DNA from 3 places in the Labrenzia sp. 5N genome. Region 2 is predicted to be linked to each of the others. Evidence: predicted binding sites of a transcription regulator. Region 2 holds the regulator's gene; each other region holds the start of a gene.

Region 1 (5,891 bases), on a different contig from region 2:
GCTGCGTCTCCGGTGTACTCGCCCAGGAGAGCCGCGGCAGAGATCTCCGAATTCCCATTGATCTCGAAACCGTACAGATTTCGCCAGATGCGGCTGTCGGTTTCCATCGGAACCATGACGACGACCGGCCAGGCTACATTCAGAAACTGTTCGATCGGCTGGTTGACGACTTGCCCGGCATCCTGTTCAGCCGAAGCAGCTTGCAGGAACGTGGCAAGGCTGACGTTCCCGGCGCGCTCGATCGCGGCTGCAAACAGCGTGTCATCTTCAGGATTGGAAGTTGAGCTGAAATCGATGTCGAATACGATGTCGCGGGCGCCCGCTTCAGCCAGATGATCTGTCAGGTCGGCATAAAGACGGCGCGGCAATGGCCATACGCCAAGTTCATTCAGGCTTCTGGCATCGATATCCACGACCACGATGTCGCCGGAGACCGGTCTTTCGATCGTATGGAAACGAAACTCCCAGAGAAACCGATCGAACGCCGTGGTCAGGGCAACCGTGCGCAGAACAGCCACGGCGGCGATCACGCCGACCACGATCAAGACCGCGCTCGCTATCCGTTTCCGCTGTTCAGAGCTTCCGATCAGCACACCCACCGCCCACTTTCTCAGTCCGCACTTCAGGTGTCAGAGGCAAAGCCTTGCACCTGCGGTATCCTGATTACCGTCAGTTCTTGTTTTTTCCGTTTCCGTTTCCGGAATTGCCTTTGCCGTTTCCGCCGGCATTGTTGTTGCCGCTCCCGGAATTGCCATTGCCTGAGTTTCCGTTGCCGGAATTCCCGTTACCATTGCCACCGGAATTGCCGTTACCGTTGCCGCCGGAATTGTTGTTACCGCTTCCGGAATTACCATTTCCGTTGCCACCGGAATTCCCGTTGCCGTTACCACCGGAATTGCCGTTACCGTTACCACCGGAATTCCCGTTGCCATTGCCTCCGGAATTGCCGTTGCCATTGCCGCCGGAATTGTTGTTGCCTTTGCCGGCATTCCCGTTCGAGTTCGCCGATTTCGCTTCTGCTGCATTTGATGGCACGTTTTTCACGGCCGGTGTTTCAAATGCAGGCGCGCGCTTGGCTCCAGGTTTTACGGTCGGTTTGGTACGACCGCTCACAGACAAGCCAACCCGGTTTGACGGTGCACTGGCTGCAGCCTGACCGGCTGTCAGGTCCACCCTGTCGCCGGAGGCGAAATCTTCCACAGCGACAACGCCTCGTTCGACGGAAACGCGAGCCTGCTTGCCCTGGACATTGACCTCAAATCGCGTACCTTTCACCACAGCGGCAAAAAACGGGGTTTCGACGGTGAAATGCGGCTGCTGCCGTTTTTCAACATCGACCTCGATCGTCCCCTTTCTCTGCAGCAGTGTGGTCTTTGCTCCATTGCTGCGAAATGCCGACATGGCAAAGGTGGTGTTCGGCCCAACGGCGATGGTTTCGCTGCCTCTGCCTATGAGAGCGCGGGCACCTGCCCTGGTTCCGATGGTGTAGCCTTTTTCAAACACCATGCCCTTTTTGACACGGAAAGCTTCCACGCCAGGCGCAACGAAATAAACGATGCCGGACACACGTTTGACAACCCAGTCCGAAGCATTCGCAGTAGCAGGAAGCAGAACCAGAGCTGCAAGCAAGAGGACCCGCAGAAGTGATCCTGCTTTCCGCTCGACTGAATACATAGCGTCTTTTTTCATCTTGCTCTTCAACACGTTACGACTGACTGTCAATGCCGTGCGCAGAACCCACGGACAGGTTTATTGAGTTCTACACATCCTGTGTAGCATTTCAGCGTTTAACCCAACGTGAAGACAGGCGGAAAATATTGCCTATGCTCGTCACTAGTTGCGATAAACGACTACTTCAAAACAGAAAGGAGCTAGGTAATCTTCCGTAAAATACGGAGTTACCCAGCCCGACCTCCACGACTTGTATCCGCCAATACGGATTGCTTGTCGTCATATTCCTGGAACGTCTTCAGCAGCAGCGAGACTTAATATCCCGAGCGATACCTTTTCGCAGACGGAGTGGCGTTACCGACCCTTGCCATTTCCGTTGCCACCGGAATTGCCATTGCCGTTGCCACCGGAATTGCCATTGCCGTTGCCGCCGGAATTGCCGTTGCCGTTGCCACCGGAATTGCCGTTGCCATTGCCGCCGGAATTGCCGTTTCCGTTGCCACCGGAATTACCGTTTCCGTTGCCGCCGGAATTACCGTTTCCGTTGCCACCGGAGTTGCCATTCCCGTTGCCACCGGAGTTGCCGTTGCCATTGCCACCGGAGTTGCCATTGCCGTTGTTCCCCGAGCGGGAATCTCCAGCATTGCCCCGGTTGCCGCCATTGGCAGCTCTTGCTTCAGCTTTGGTAGCTGGCACGTTCTTCACGACGCGTGTTTCGAATGAAGGAGCCCGTTTGGGGCCAGAACGCACCGCAGGCTTGTTCTTTCCGCTGACGGATAAACCGACGCGGCGCGAAGGGTTGGTGGCGGCCGCCTGACCGGCGCCTACGTCGGCACGATCTCCGGATGCAAAGTCATGAACACCGACAACGCCCCGCCCCACATTGACCGACGCAGTCCTGTTGCCGACCTTGACCCTGAACTGAGTTCCTTTGACAACAGCGGCAAGGAAAGGGGTTTCCACTTTGAAATGCCGATACCACCGGCGCTTTACGTCCACATCTACCTGACCAAGGTCCTGGTAGACGACCATTCGCTTGATCAGCACGCCCTTCGGCTCAAGCGTCACAACAGAATTTGGAGAAACAACGAATGTTTCTTCACCCCGATTGATGACTACACGCCCACCGCCGGTCTTGATCTTCCATCCCTTGCGCACCGTCATGCCACGCTTGACGGCAAAGGTCTCGCCGGCACGGGTTTGCACCATGACCCGGCCGCTGACGCGTTCGACCGACCAGTGCCACGGCGTGCCACCTGTCTCCGCGTCTTGCGACAATGCCTCTTGAGAAAACCAGAAGGCCATAAGGGCAGCCAGCAGAAGCGACGCTGCCAACCGCATCCGGAGATCCCAGAACTGTCCAACGTCATCAGCTTTTGCTGCCATGCAACTGGCCTGACCTGAGCAATTGACGTTTATTTTGTTGGACATGGGAGCCCTCTCTTGGCCCAGCTTCGGAAGCTCGGCAAGCTATTCCGCCCCCGTTAACAAGACTTGAATTATAATGGGAAACCTTTTTATTTCATTCTTTTAGTAAAAATTGTTCTATCATCTAACGTTTCCAACTTTTTCCCATATTAGATAAAATTTTAATATTAAAACTATTTAAGATTGTGTTTTTGGATAACTAGAGAAAAATCACAATCATAGATACCTGCGATGCCTGATCGAAATGGCGTATGACGCTCAAAATATTTTTTCTATCATTCCAAAACAAAACGGCCAGGAACCCGTAGGTTCCCGGCCACGCCAGTCAATGATTTCCGTCTGAATGCGAGTTGCATCACGCCGAAGCGTCAGACGGTTGCCAAAAGCTCTTTTTCCACGGACTTGAAAATTTCGACCTGGTCGATGTTCATTTGTTCGACGCCGCAGCGCACGGCTTTCTCGAAAACGGCTCGTTCAGACCCGGCGTAGAACATCTGCGTAATCAATCCGGCCTGCTTTGCCTCGTTTATGAGTTTCTCTTCCAGGTCATCCTCATGGAATTCCAGTATATGCGCACCTTGGGCAACGGCGCGCTCGACCGAACCAACGTGAGCGTAAAGAACCATGCGCCGCAGGTCCGGTACCTTTGCACGGGCTTCAGCGCGGATTGCCTGATCGAACGAAAACGTCCAGGCGTCACTCAGCATGCCGCGGACTGCCAGCATGTCGCGAATTTCCGCAGGGTCGCCTTCCTTGATCTCAACATAGGTGCCAATACGGCCCTTGCAGGTATCCAGAAACGTGTCCAGCCTTGGAACACGTTCGCCCTTGAAGGTCTCCTTGAACCAGTTCCCTGCATCAAGAAGGTCAATTTCGTCGGAAGTCATATCCGAAATTCGGCCACTTCCATCCGTCGTCCGGTCAACAGTTGCATCGTGCATCACGTAGAGGATGCCATCCCTGGACGGCCGAACATCCAACTCGACAACTTCGGCGCCAAGCGCAATTGCTCCCTCGAGCGAGGCAATCGTGTTTTCCGGAGCCTGAAGGCTGGCTCCGCGGTGGCACACAACGACGGCTTGTTTCACGGTTAGGTCTCCTGTGTCTCCAGAGTGATATCCGGAGCTTGGATAGGGCTGGCAAACGGCCACTCTAGAGGGAAGTCGATGAAACAGGTGCCTGAAATTCTTGATGAAATGATGACACTGCAACTTCCCTCGAAATTTCAGTTGCTTACCGGTCGCGACAACTCTTAATTGAATGACTGAACAATTCACTTCAGTCTCGGAACTCTATCGCGATTCTTCCCCAATACCGCAGGGTCGACTTTCTATCCCCCTGACGCTTGAAAATCTTTCCAAAGCCACACAGTTAACGGTGAAGAAATCAACTGAATTATTGTTCAGCATTTACGAACAGTCAGTCAAATTGCACCGCACAATTTTCTTCCTATGTTCCAGTCTGCAGCGTTCATGAGCGAACGCTTCTGGTAACATCTATGAGGTTTGATCATGATCCGTCTCGCAGCTTCTGCGCTTGCCCTTTCCCTCGTCGCAGGCACCGCCCTTGCCGAACCGGTGGCCTACGACTTCGACAAGTCCCACGCCAACCTGGCTTTCTCCTATAACCACCTTGGCTACTCCACGACCGAAGGCCGTTTCGGCGAATGGGAAGGCACGTTGCTGATCGACAAGGACACGCCTGCCAATTCCTCCATCGAATTCACGATCGACGTCGGCAGCCTCGACACGTTCTGGGCAGAGCGCAACGCGCACTTCCTGAGCGCGGACTTCTTTGACGCTGAAAAATTCCCGAAGGCGACCTTCAAGAGCACCAAGGTCGAAAAGACCGGCGACAACCAGCTGGAAGTGACCGGTGACCTGACCATCAAGGACATCACCAAGCCGGTGACCCTGACCGTTGATGTCACAGCACTTGGTGAGCACCCGATGGCGAAGAAGGAAGCTGCCGGTTTTGCCGTTTCCACAGTTCTGAAGCGTTCCGACTATGGAATGGACATGTATGTTCCCTATGTAGGTGACGACATTACCGTGACCTTCCATTCCGAAGCGCTCAAGTCCGACGCGACCAACTAAGCGAACACCCTCGGAGGCCGGACAGACCGGCCTCCGTTTTCCAGGAGCCGCCATGCTGCGCAACACTTCAACCGGGTATGGAAGAATCGCCATTGCGTTCCATTGGACGATGGCAGTCTTGATCATCGGCATGCTTGGCCTCGGCCTCTACATGCACCAGCTTCCCCCGACCGAACAGGCAACCTTTGAGCTCTATCAGTTGCACAAGTCGATCGGCTTTGTGGTTCTAACGCTTGCCGTGCTCCGTCTTGTCTGGCGCCTTCTCAACCCTTCGCCGAAACTGCCTGACAACATGCACCCGCTGGAAAAGGTCGGGGCGCATCTGGGGCATGTCGGCCTGTACGCGCTTCTGTTTGCTCTGCCACTGACCGGCTGGTTCATGGTGTCGGCTTCGCCGTGGGGCATTCCGACCATCCTGTTCAACACCTGGCCAGTGCCGCATCTGCCGGTTCCAGGTGTGCTTGGTTCGCAGGAACAGGCGGAAACCTTCTTCAAGCTGCTGCATGAATACGGCGCCTACCTGCTGATCGCGCTGATTGCCGTCCATGTCGCAGCAGCGCTGAAACACCACTTCATCGCCCGCGACGCCACGTTGAAACGCATGATTTCAACCGCACCCGCCAAGGCCGATAGCTGACAACACGAACTGGAAATCCGCAGATGACATTGAAGCATTTTACATATGCCGTTGCAGTC
Region 2 (5,891 bases):
CGTGCTCGGCGCTCGACCCCATCGCGACCGCGAAGGTGGAAGAGCTGATCGACGAACTGCGGGAAAACTTCACCATCGTGATCGTGACCCACTCGATGCAGCAGGCTGCCCGTGTGTCTCAGCGTACCGCGTTCTTCCACCTGGGTATTTTGGTGGAGGAAGGTCTGACGGAGGACATCTTTACCAATCCGAAGGACAAGCGTACGCAGGACTATATTACGGGCCGCTTCGGCTAAGCATTTTTTAGGTTTCTGAAGGGGACACAGGATGTCTGAACATACAGTCTCGGCTTACGATGACGAACTGACGGCCATGGCCGGCAAGGTTGCCGAAATGGGTGGTATTGCCGAAAAGGCTTTCGCCGATGCGGTGTCCGCGCTGGTGTCGCAGGATCTGGAGCTTGCCAAGGCGACGATCAAGGGCGATGTCCGGCTGGACAGCCTTTACAACGAACTTGAAGTGAAGCTGATCGAGCTGATCGTCCGCCGCCAGCCGATGGGGCAGGACCTGCGTGAAATCACCGCCGCAACGCGCATTGCCAATGACCTGGAGCGTGTTGGCGATCTTGCAAAGAACGTTGCCAAGCGCGTCATCGCCATCGACAGCGACTTGCAGTCGAAGAAGCTTGCGATCGGTGTGGAGCACATGACGGAACTCGCTCTTTCGCAGCTCAAGCAGGTGCTGGATGCCTACGCCCGGAAGGATGCGGAAGCCGCCCGCCGGGTTCAGGAAGCCGACGCCGAGGTCGACGCGATCTACACGTCGATCTTTCGCGAACTCCTGACTTACATGATGGAAGACCCGCGGGTCATTACCCAGTGCGTCCATCTCTTGTTCTGCGCAAAGAACATCGAGCGCATCGGCGATCACGCGACGAATATCGCCGAGAACGTCTACTACATGGTCACTGGCGAGCGTTTGCCGGAAGACCGGGCAAAGGTCGACGAAACAGGCGCGGTCTGACCCGCTGGTAATCGTCGGATTTGCAGAAGATCTTAACGGCCGGCGCTTCGGCGCCGGTTGCGGTAATTGGAGCGAGATGTATGCCGAAGGTGCTCATCGTTGAAGACGAAGAACCGCTCAGCCTTCTTTTGAGATACAATTTGGAAGCGGAAGGGTACTCGGTCGAGTCCTGTGTCCGGGGTGACGAGGCGGAAATCCGCCTGCGGGAAAGCCTGCCGGATCTGTTGCTGCTCGACTGGATGCTGCCGGGCCTGTCCGGAATTGAACTGTGCCGCCGCCTGCGGGCGCGCGAGGATACCGAGCGCCTGCCGGTCATCATGCTGACGGCACGCGGTGAGGAAGCAGAGCGCATCCGCGGCCTGTCGACCGGTGCCGACGACTACGTGGTCAAGCCTTTCTCGGTACCGGAATTGATGGCCCGCGTGCGCGCCATCCTGCGCCGGGCAAGCCCGGAAGTGGTGTCCAGCATGTTGCGGTCTGGCGATATCGAACTGGATCGCGAAACGCACCGTGTTCGCCGCAACACCAAGGAAATACACCTGGGGCCGACGGAATTCCGCCTGCTGGAATTCCTGATGACATCGCCTGGCCGTGTCTTCTCCCGTGAACAACTGCTGGATGGGGTCTGGGGTCACGATGTCTACGTGGACGAACGCACTGTCGATGTTCACGTCGGTCGCTTGCGCAAGGCTCTGAACAAGGGCAAGGCGAAGGATCCTATCCGTACCGTCCGTGGTGCCGGATACGCCTTCAATGACCAGTTCACCTCTGCCACTGCCTGAGCGCAACTTGCAGAATGGAATTAAGGAGCCCGCTTTCAAGCGGGCTTTTTGTTTCTCAGCGGTTATGTGCCTTTCGCGGAGCAAGGTTCTCTTCTGCGACCACCCCATCAGTTGTGTCGGTGTCGGGGCTGATCCTGCAGTCACTGTCGTGGCGGAGCGGTCAAACAAGGTTTGATTTGATGGAACGGAAACTGCATGGATCGGTGCCGTGATTAAGCCGTGGGAGGTCACTGTTCGGGGTCGGGCATCTGGTCAATGGAAGGCCCAAACAAAAAAAGCCCGCCAGATGGCGGGCTTTCTCATGAATTGCTTCGGTGCGCGGTTATCAGCCTGCCTGAGCCATCGTCTTGCGGTCGCGGCGGCGGTCGGCGACCGGCTGATACGCGATCTTGCAGTGATGAGCGCAGTAGGGGACGCCGGCATCGGACTGGCGGCCGCAGAAGTAGAAGTCGTCGGTTGCCGGGTCGCCAATCGGCCATTTGCAGGTCCGCTCGGTCAGCGTCAGGATGGTTGCCCGCTGCGAGATCGGAACGAGCTCTGCAATCGGCTCTACGCGTGGCTTGGCGGCCACCACTGGTGCAGGCGAGATGTCTGCTTTCAGGGCCGTCGCGCCGATCGACTGCGGATGTGACGTCGTCGGTTTCTTCGGCGCTGCACCCGTTGCAGGAGCTGCGGTGCGCGGCCGGCGCGGCTTGGCGCTTGAAGAGGTGGACTTGGCGCGGCCGGACAGGCCAAGGCGGTGCACCTTGCCGATCACGGCGTTACGGGTAACACCACCCAGTTCGCCTGCGATCTGGCTTGCGCTCAAGCCGTCGCCCCAAAGCTTTTTGAGAAGCTCAACTCGTTCGTTTGTCCAACTCATTGCCGCACCCTTTAGTTTGACCGTCCTGCGGCCATTAACCCCGTGTTAAGCATGCGCAAGCACGCTTAATGCTGGCAGATCTAGTGCCTCTTGGTGATTTGCCTCACGAGATCTCGTGTCTGATTGCTGAGAGGTTACAATAACGTTAATTTGTCAGGCAACCACTCGACCCAAACCAGTTGGGGATGAAACGACTTTTCCCCAATTATGGCGAGGTCATTGAGAATTTTATGAAATCCGCCCTCCGCAGCACATGAAATGTCTTGTGCGCCATTTCCATTGACAGTGCATGGTACCGGCAGTGTATAAGAAAGCCGCTGCGTGCCGCCTCATCGGGGCGGCACGTTGCGTTTTGGCCCTTCGGCATCTTTTCAAGGTGACGGCCCGGCGTCGGGGCGACGCAGGGGACAGCAGGGGCGTTTAAAGGAGACAAACGAGGTTATGTCCGCGACTGCACTATTCGGAAATTACGCAAGATCGAACCTTTCTTTCGATCATGGGGAAGGCGTCTGGCTGGTTACCACCGATGGCCGACGATTCCTCGATTGCGGTTCCGGCATCGCGGTCAACGCACTCGGTCATGCCCATCCGCATCTGGTCAAGGCATTGCAGGATCAGGCAGCCAAGCTGTGGCATACCTCCAACCTACACCAGATCCCGGATGGCGAACGACTGGCGCAGCGCCTGTGCGCGGAAACCTTTGCCGACAAGGTGCTGTTCGTGAATTCCGGTGCGGAAGCGATGGAAGCTGCCATCAAATGCGCGCGCCGTTATCATTATGACAACGGCAACCCCGAGCGGTTCCACATCGTGACCTTCGAAGGCGCTTTCCATGGCCGGACCATCGCGACCATCGCGGCTGGCGGCCAGGCGAAATATCTTGAAGGCTTTGGCCCGAAGGCTCCCGGTTTCGACCAGGTGCCGGCAGGAGACCTGGATGCGCTGAAAGATGCCATCGGTCCGCAAACGGCCGCGATCGCCATCGAGCCCGTGCAGGGCGAAGGCGGGATCCGCGAAATTCCGGCCGATTTCCTGCGTGCGCTGCGCAAGATCTGTGATGACAACGGCATTCTGCTGATCTTCGACGAGATCCAGACCGGTGTCGGACGGACCGGCAAGCTGTTCGCTCACCAGTGGGCGGGCGTGGAACCGGACCTGATGGCAATCGCCAAGGGTATCGGCGGCGGGTTCCCGATGGGCGCATGTCTTGCAACGGCAGAAACGGCAGCGGCGCTGTCCCCCGGGACCCACGGCACCACCTTTGGCGGCAATCCGCTGGCCATGGCAGTCGGCAATGCCGTTCTGGACGTCGTTCTGGAAGACGGGTTCCTGGAAGGTGTCCGTCAGAAGGGGCTCAGCTTCAAGCAGAAGCTGGCCGGACTGGTGGATAGCCATCCGGACGTTCTGGCCGAAGTACGCGGCAACGGCCTGATGCTCGGTCTGAAATGCGTGGTGCCGGTGGCAGATTATGTGCTTGCAGCCCGTGAAGCCGGTCTGCTGGCAGTTCCTGCCGGCGATAACGTGGTGCGCATCATGCCGCCGCTGACCATGAGCGAAGAGGAAATTTCCATTGCTGTCGAGCGCCTGGAACAGGCTGCTGTCGCCATGGAAGCGAAATTGGCGGAAGGAGCGGCCTGATGACCGCAAACGGAACCTACCGGAACTTTCTGGATCTGACGGACTTCGAAGGCGACGAATTGCGCGCCATCCTGGACACCAGCCGGAAGATCAAGTCGAGCCGCAACGGCGTGCATCGCGGCCAGGGTCCTCTGGCCGGCAAGGTGCTGGCCATGATCTTCGAACAACCGTCGACCCGTACGCGCATTTCCTTTGACGTCGGCATGCGCGAGCTTGGCGGCGAGACCTTGATGCTGACCGGTGCGGAAATGCAGCTCGGCCGCGGAGAGACAATCGCCGATACGGCGCAGGTGCTGTCGCGCTTCGTCGACGCGATCATGATCCGCATCCTCGATCACAACGACCTGCGTGAACTTGCAGAAAATGCGACAGTGCCGGTGATCAACGGCCTGACCAAGCTCTCGCATCCCTGTCAGATCATGGCGGATCTGTTGACCTTTGAAGAGCATCGCGGTTCGATCAAGGGCAAGAGCGTTGCCTGGACCGGTGACAGCAACAACGTGCTGGCTTCCTGGATTCATGCCGCGCCGCGCTTCGATTTCGAATTGCGCATCGCGACGCCGGGCGAACTGGCGCCGCCGATGGACCTGATTGAAACTGCTCGTGCCAAGGGTGGTTCCATTCAGGTCACGACGGACCCATATGAGGCAGTCAAGGGGACCGACTGTGTCGTGACCGACTGCTGGGTGTCCATGGGTGATGACGATGCGGAATCGCGTCACAACCTCCTCAGCGCCTATCAGGTCAACAAACGCCTGATGGCTGAGGCAAACCAGGACGCCCTGTTCATGCATTGCCTGCCGGCCCACCGGGGTGAGGAAGTCACCTCGGACGTCATGGACGGTCCCAACTCCGTTGTGTTTGACGAAGCCGAAAACCGGCTCCATGCCCAAAAGGGCATTCTGGCCTGGTGCTTCGGCGCAGCATAAGGCAAGCCAAGTGGCACTTAATCTTGATGAACTGGGCATTACGCCTGCAGGGCTGGACGCTGTCCGGCCCTTTGCCGTGGAAGGGCTCGACGTGCGCGGCCGTGCGGTCGCGCTTGGTCCTGTCCTGGAAAAAATTCTTGACCGGCATGCCTATCCGGAACCGGTCTCGCGCCTGCTGGCGGAAGCGATCGTTCTGACCAGCCTCTTGGGCACGTCGCTGAAATTCGACGGCCGCTTCACGCTGCAGACGCAGACGAAGGGACCGGTGTCCATGCTGGTCGTCGACTTCAAGTCACCCGACGCAATCCGCGCCTGCGCAACCTTCGATGCTGCTGAAGTCGCAGCGCTGATGGCTGATGGCAAGGCAACGCAGGAGGCCCTTCTCGGGCACGGACATCTGGCGATGACCATCGACCAGGGAATGCACATGCAGCGCTACCAGGGACTGGTGGAGCTGGATGGTGTGTCGCTGGAAGAAGTCGCACGCCGGTACTTCGAGCGATCCGAGCAGATCCCGACAGAAGTTCGTCTTGGTGTCGGTGAACTGTTCACCCGCCAGGAAGGCGAGGGTCACGTGAAAACCTGGACAGCCGGCGGGATCCTGATCCAGTTCCTGCCCGAAGCGCCGGAACGCATGCGCCAGGCTGACATTGATCCGGGCAATGCCCCGGAAGGCACGAGCCCGCACGAGATTGACGAGGACGATGCCTGGGTGGA
Region 3 (5,891 bases), on a different contig from region 2:
GAAGCATCGCCGTGCCGAAGTTCAGGCAGGAAGCGCCTGAACCGGCGCTGGTCGCGGCGGCGAAAGTCGACAATGAAATGCCGCGCCGTGGCAACGGCCACCGGGTACCCCAGAAACCGCTCGATGAGCGCCAGCGCAAGATCGACCCAAGCCATGAGGCCTCCGGCCGTGATCAGGTCGGAATATTCGATCAGCAGCCTGTCCGTATCGAGCCTGAGGTCCGGATAGGCTGCTGACAAACGCTGTTCCAGTCCCCAATGGGTCGTAACCTTGCGCCCCTCCGCCAGACCGGCCGCCGCCACGAACGTCAGCCCGGTACAAGCCGAACAGACAACAGCGCCGCGACCGTGCAAATGCTGCAGAAAAGCAGGGAGAGCCGGAACCTCTTCCAGACGGACCGTTCCTGCCGAGGGTGGCAGGACTACCGCGTCATATCGGTCCACTGCCGCGGAAAAATCTTCCAACAGATCCAGTTTCATCCCGGTATCGCTGATCCGCGCCGCATGGCCCAGAATATCCTGGAGCCCGTAGACAGCGGATTTCAAGGAGCCCGGATAAGCGAGAATGGCGATCGACAGCGATTGGTCCATTTGGCTGATTTAGCACATTCTTTGTCATTTGCGCCAATCGCCCCGAAAGATGCTCGAAGGTAGGTTTCTCCAAAGCACAAACACATGGAGACCCCTATGCTCGGCACTCTCGATAAATCCGCTTCCCGTCTTGCACTCGGCAACCTGACCGTCACGGCCCTGTCGGACGGTTATCTCGACATTCCCGCAGCCTATTTTTCCAACGTGACACAGACCGAACAGGACGCCGTCAGCCCGAGCACACGCTTTGGCGCCAATACCTGGTTGATTGAGACCGGCACCCGCAAGATCCTGGTCGACGCCGGATCGGGCGAATATCTGAAGGAACGATTTCCGGCCAGCGGCACGCTGACATGGCAGGCTCCGGAAAAGACCGAAGAGCGCGCAGCGGTGACCGATATCGTTATTACCCACATGCATGCCGATCATATCGGCGGACTGTCGCTGAACGGCAGCAGTCTCTTCCCGAATGCAGAGATCCACGTTCAGGCAGCCGAGTGGGACTTCTGGACCGACGAGGCCCTGCTGACCTCCGTACCGGAAGACAAACGACCGCTGGTGGGCCTCATTCAGGCGCTTGCGAAACCGGTCGGCAATCAGTTGCGGCTTCATCGTGGCGACGCCGACCTCGGTGATGGCATCACCCTGCTCTCAGCGCCCGGCCACACCCCTGGTCATCAGGCCTTGCACCTTTCTTCAGGCAACAAGGAAGCCATTCTGCTCGCGGATGTCGTGGTGTCCGATGTGCTGCAATTTGCCAATCCGGACGTCCGCTATGCGCTCGACAGTGACCCGGATCTGGCCGTGAAAACACGAAGGGCTCTGTTCGACAGGCTGTCGGCAGACAGGATCCCTTTCGCAGCGACGCACCTGTCTACCGACAGGTTCGGATGTCTGGAAACACGTGACAACGGTTTCGCTTTTGTGGAGATTTGAACACAAGGCGGCTTTTCAACCACGCCAAGACCTTTCGTGGCTGCGCAGGCCTTTGCGCCGCGGTCTCCTCAAAAAACAGGTCCCGGCTCGAGGCCGGGACCTGGCACTGCGGGAGGCAGGGTGTGCGAACGGCTTAACCGATGCTGACCCAGCCATCCTTTTCCGCCGACGCGAAGATAGCGTCGAGGATCTTCATGTTCTGGACGGCATCTTCCGCGCCATAAGGAAGTGGCGCTTCACCGGTGATCGCCCGGCCCAACACGTCCGCCAGTTCGGCATATTGATCGCAAGGCGCGATGATATCCGACTGCATCGCCGCATCGCCGAGCAGCGAGCCGTCGTCAAGCCGGATCTGGACAGCTTCGTCCTGCGGCGCGTTGAACGGAATGACGATTTCCAGCCGCTTCTTCGTACCGACCAGATGAATGCGCTGATAAGGCGTCAGCTGGGTCGAGACCGTGAAGTTGAGATGCCGGTTATTGCCGAAGTCGAGCAAGGCACTGGTCATGCGGTCGGTGCCGAAGGCGGGATCTCGGTCGATCAGCGAAACGACCCGCTGAGGTTCGGCATCGAAGAAATACCGGCCGGCCAGCATCGTGTAGCAACCGATGTCGAGCAGCGCCCCCCCGCCGATATCCGCCTTGTTGCGGATGTTGCCCGGGTCATCGTTGTAGTAGCTGAAGAAGGTCTGGATCGCTTTCAGCTCACCAAGATCGCCGGACCGCACGATCTCGCGCGCCTTGATCCACTGCGGGTGCGCTCGAACCATGAAGCCTTCGGCAACCAGCTTGTCCTTCGGCAGGTCCAGAAGCTGCTTTGCCTCGTCGGCATTCAGCGCGACCGGCTTTTCGCAAAGCACGTGCTTGCCCGCGTTCACCGCCTGGATCGTCACGGGCACGTGCATGTGGTTGGGCAGCGGATTGTAGATCGCGTCGATCTCCGGATCTGCGAGCAGCTCCTCGTATGATCCGTAGGCCTTGTCGATGCCGAGACCCTTCGCTGCTTCCTTTGCCCGGCCGAGATCTCGCGAAGCAATCGCATAGGCGGTGCCGGTCTTCGACCGCTGGATGCCCGGAATGACCTTATCAAGACCGATTTTCGCGGTCGAAACGATCCCCCACCTGATAGTCTTTTCCGTCATGCTGGCATCCTTCCCATGATTTTGAGGTACGCACGCCAGATGACATAAAACGATTTAACTCCGCAAGGGCAGAAAGGCCGGAGAAAGGCCTGCTCGCTGGTGAAAAGCTGATTTGAATCCGGCCTCATCGGCTGAACGCGGGCAGCATTCACACCAACCGCGTCCCCCCGAACAAGCGTAGCGGAGATCCGGGGAGACATCGAAGGTCTTTCACCGCGATTTCACATAGAAGCGCCGCGCCCGTGAAGGGAGCACTGTCGCGGCTCAGAATTTCTCCGGCACGTAGAGATGTTCCGGCAGGACCTTGCGCTCATAGTCGGAATTGTAGACCCGTTCCGGCAGCTTGATCGGGTCGTGCGGGATATCTTCGTAAGGGATCATCGACAGGAGGTGACTGATGCAGTTGAGGCGCGCCTGCTTCTTGTCGTTGCCTTCCACGATGAACCACGGTGCTTCGGGAATATTGGTCCGCTCGAAGGTTTCTTCCTTGGCTTTGGTGTAATCCTCCCAGCGCACGCGGGATTCCAGGTCCATCGGCGACAGTTTCCACTGCTTCAGCGGATCGTGGATGCGCATCAGGAAGCGGAGCTGCTGTTCTTCATCCGTGATGGAGAACCAGTATTTGATCAGCCGCACACCGGAGCGCACGATCATGCGTTCGAATTCCGGCACATCGTGGAAGAACTCCTCCACCTGGCTATCGCTGGCAAAGCCCATGACGCGCTCGACGCCGGAGCGGTTGTACCAGGAGCGGTCGAACAGCACCATTTCGCCGGCGGCCGGCAGATGCGGCACGTAGCGCTGGAAGTACCACTGGGTCTTTTCACGGTCGGTTGGTGCCGGCAGCGCCACCACACGGGCGACACGCGGATTGAGCCTTTGCGCGATGCGCTTGATGACCCCGCCCTTGCCGGCGGCGTCGCGCCCCTCGAAGATGATCACGATCTTCTCACCGGTATGCTGCACCCAGTCCTGCAGCTTCACCAGTTCGGCCTGCAGACGCAGCAACTCGTGGAAATAGGTGTTCCGGTCGATGGTCGACTTGTGCTTCTTCGCGGAGATGAAGGCGAGATCCTTGGCGACGAGAAAATCGTCGATCTCCATTTCCAGCTCTTCGTCCAGGCTGTCTGCCCATTCCGCTTCAACCCAGGTTTTTGCACTTTCTTCGGTCATCAATCGGTTCCTTTGAAATACATCCCGGAGGTACGCCCAGGTTCGTCAGCGCATTCAACCGGACGCAGAATGCCCAAGGACTGTGAACAGGTTATCCATGAAAGTTTTTTGACAGTCGCGCCTGTTCCCCTGTCATTCTTTCTAGCAGCAACGCTTTCGCACTCAAATTACCCTTGCAAATGAACGAACGTTCATTTATTTTTTGCGATAGGGAGAACCAAGATGGCAAGTGCAGCCGCAAGACCGCAAAGCCGATCCAGAACGGGCGCGAAAGGCCAGGAGACTGCCGCACGTGTGCGCAAGGCAGCCCTGAAACGCTTTGCCGCCAACGGTTATGCCGCTGTCTCCATGCGCGAAATCGCCGCCGATGTCGGCGTTCAGCCAGGCGCGCTCTACAATCATTTTCCGACCAAGCAGGACATCCTGAAGGACCTGATGCTCGCCCACATGGGCGAACTCCTTGCTGCCTGGGACGAAGCGGCTTTTCCGGCTGACATGGACCCGCTGGAGCGTTTTGTCCGCTTTCACATCCGCTATCACCTGGAACGGGCGGACGAGGTGTTCATTTCCTACATGGAACTGCGCAATCTCGAACCGGACAACTTCGACATCGTCGAAGCGGAGCGCCGCCGCTACGAGGGCATCCTGACGGGTATTCTGGAAACCGGCTCCGCTGAAGGCTGCTACAGCGTACGCGAACCGAGGGTCGCCACCCGCGCGATCATCGCCATGCTGACTGGCATTCCGAGCTGGTACCGCCAAGGCGGCCGCCTGTCGAAACTGGATATCGAAGAGATTTACCTGGACCTGGCGCGCAAGGCCGTTGCGCCGGAGAACCGAGACATTCCGGCCCCTCAGGCGTGAAACCGGACGCGTGGGGAGCAAGCAACTGAACTCAATCGACCGTCCACAAGGTTGATCCAAGGGAGACCGGGTGACATGAGCATCCTGAAATCGAGCCTATCGCCGAGAAGCGAACAGTTTGCAGCAAACCGCGCTGCCCACGAAGCGGCCATGGACACCGTCAAGGCAGCAGCCCAGACAGCCCTGGACGGTGGTGGTGAGACCGCCCGACAGCGTCATGTGTCCCGTGGCAAGATCCTGCCGCGCGAACGCGTCTCCCGCCTGCTCGATCCCGGCTCACCCTTCCTGGAAGTCGGCATGCTGGCCGCCCACGAGATGTACGAGGGCGCGGCTCCCGCCGCCGGTATGATCGCAGGCATCGGCCGGGTTGAAGGCCGCGAGGTGATGATCCTCGCCAATGACGCGACCGTCAAAGGCGGCACCTATTATCCGATGTCGGTCAAGAAACACCTGCGCGCTCAGGAAATTGCCTCGGAAAACAATCTGCCCTGTATCTATCTGGTCGACAGCGGCGGCGCCAACCTGCCCAACCAGGACGAAGTCTTCCCGGACCGCGACCACTTTGGCCGCATCTTCTTCAACCAGGCCAACATGTCGGCAAAAGGCATCGCCCAGATCGCGGTCGTCATGGGCTCCTGCACCGCGGGCGGCGCTTATGTGCCGGCCATGTCGGACGAGACCATCATCGTCAAGAACCAGGGCACCATCTTCCTGGCCGGCCCGCCTCTGGTGAAGGCCGCCACCGGCGAGGAAGTATCTGCGGAAGATCTCGGCGGCGGCGATGTCCACACGCGCCTGTCCGGTGTTGCCGATCATCTTGCCCGCGACGATGCCCACGCACTGGCGCTCGCCCGCCGCGCCATCGCCAGCCTCAACCGCACCAAGACCCCATCCGTCGCGCTGCAGAGCCCGGAAGACCCGCTCTACGATCCGGACGAAATCCTCGGTGTCGTTCCGGCCGATCTGAAAACGCCCTACGACATCCGCGAAGTGATCGCCCGCACCGTCGACGGATCGCGCTTCGATGAATTCAAGGCCCGCTACGGCACCACACTGGTCTGCGGCTTCGCCCATATCCATGGCATGCCGGTCGGCATTATCGCCAACAACGGCGTTCTGTTTTCCGAAAGCGCGGTGAAAGGGGCCCACTTCGTCGAGCTCTGTTCCCAGCGCAAGGTTCCACTGGT

Evidence for each region. The regulator PhoB, encoded in region 2, activates phosphate uptake and scavenging genes when phosphate is short. The targets are predictions, from matches to a motif close to TGTCATNNANCTGTCAT.
Region 1: HEP89_RS23715 (glycerophosphodiester phosphodiesterase family protein) is a predicted target of PhoB. The motif match lies at 4,288-4,304, and genes of this name have one in related genera.
Region 3: ppk2 (polyphosphate kinase 2) is a predicted target of PhoB. The motif match lies at 3,938-3,954, and genes of this name have one in related genera.

The regions. Positions count from the first base shown of each region.
Region 1 is NZ_JAAZTM010000020.1:702,357-708,247, forward strand. Features, by position in the region: gene HEP89_RS23700 (EAL domain-containing protein) at 1-593, opposite strand, end outside; gene HEP89_RS23705 (FecR family protein) at 670-1,689, opposite strand; gene HEP89_RS23710 (FecR domain-containing protein) at 2,026-3,057, opposite strand; gene HEP89_RS23715 (glycerophosphodiester phosphodiesterase family protein) at 3,468-4,187, opposite strand; gene HEP89_RS23720 (YceI family protein) at 4,611-5,195, shown strand; gene HEP89_RS23725 (cytochrome b) at 5,248-5,832, shown strand; gene HEP89_RS23730 (YceI family protein) at 5,856-5,891, shown strand, end outside.
Region 2 is NZ_JAAZTM010000002.1:239,928-245,818, reverse strand. Features, by position in the region: gene pstB (phosphate ABC transporter ATP-binding protein PstB) at 1-236, shown strand, start outside; gene phoU (phosphate signaling complex protein PhoU) at 268-963, shown strand; gene phoB (phosphate regulon transcriptional regulator PhoB) at 1,044-1,745, shown strand; gene HEP89_RS01920 (GcrA family cell cycle regulator) at 2,071-2,607, opposite strand; gene HEP89_RS01915 (aspartate aminotransferase family protein) at 3,049-4,245, shown strand; gene argF (ornithine carbamoyltransferase) at 4,245-5,174, shown strand; gene HEP89_RS01905 (Hsp33 family molecular chaperone) at 5,185-5,891, shown strand, end outside.
Region 3 is NZ_JAAZTM010000009.1:141,817-147,707, reverse strand. Features, by position in the region: gene HEP89_RS10465 (helix-turn-helix domain-containing protein) at 1-590, opposite strand, end outside; gene HEP89_RS10460 (MBL fold metallo-hydrolase) at 687-1,526, shown strand; gene HEP89_RS10455 (Gfo/Idh/MocA family oxidoreductase) at 1,660-2,667, opposite strand; gene ppk2 (polyphosphate kinase 2) at 2,932-3,840, opposite strand; gene HEP89_RS10445 (TetR/AcrR family transcriptional regulator) at 4,063-4,704, shown strand; gene HEP89_RS10440 (carboxyl transferase domain-containing protein) at 4,780-5,891, shown strand, end outside.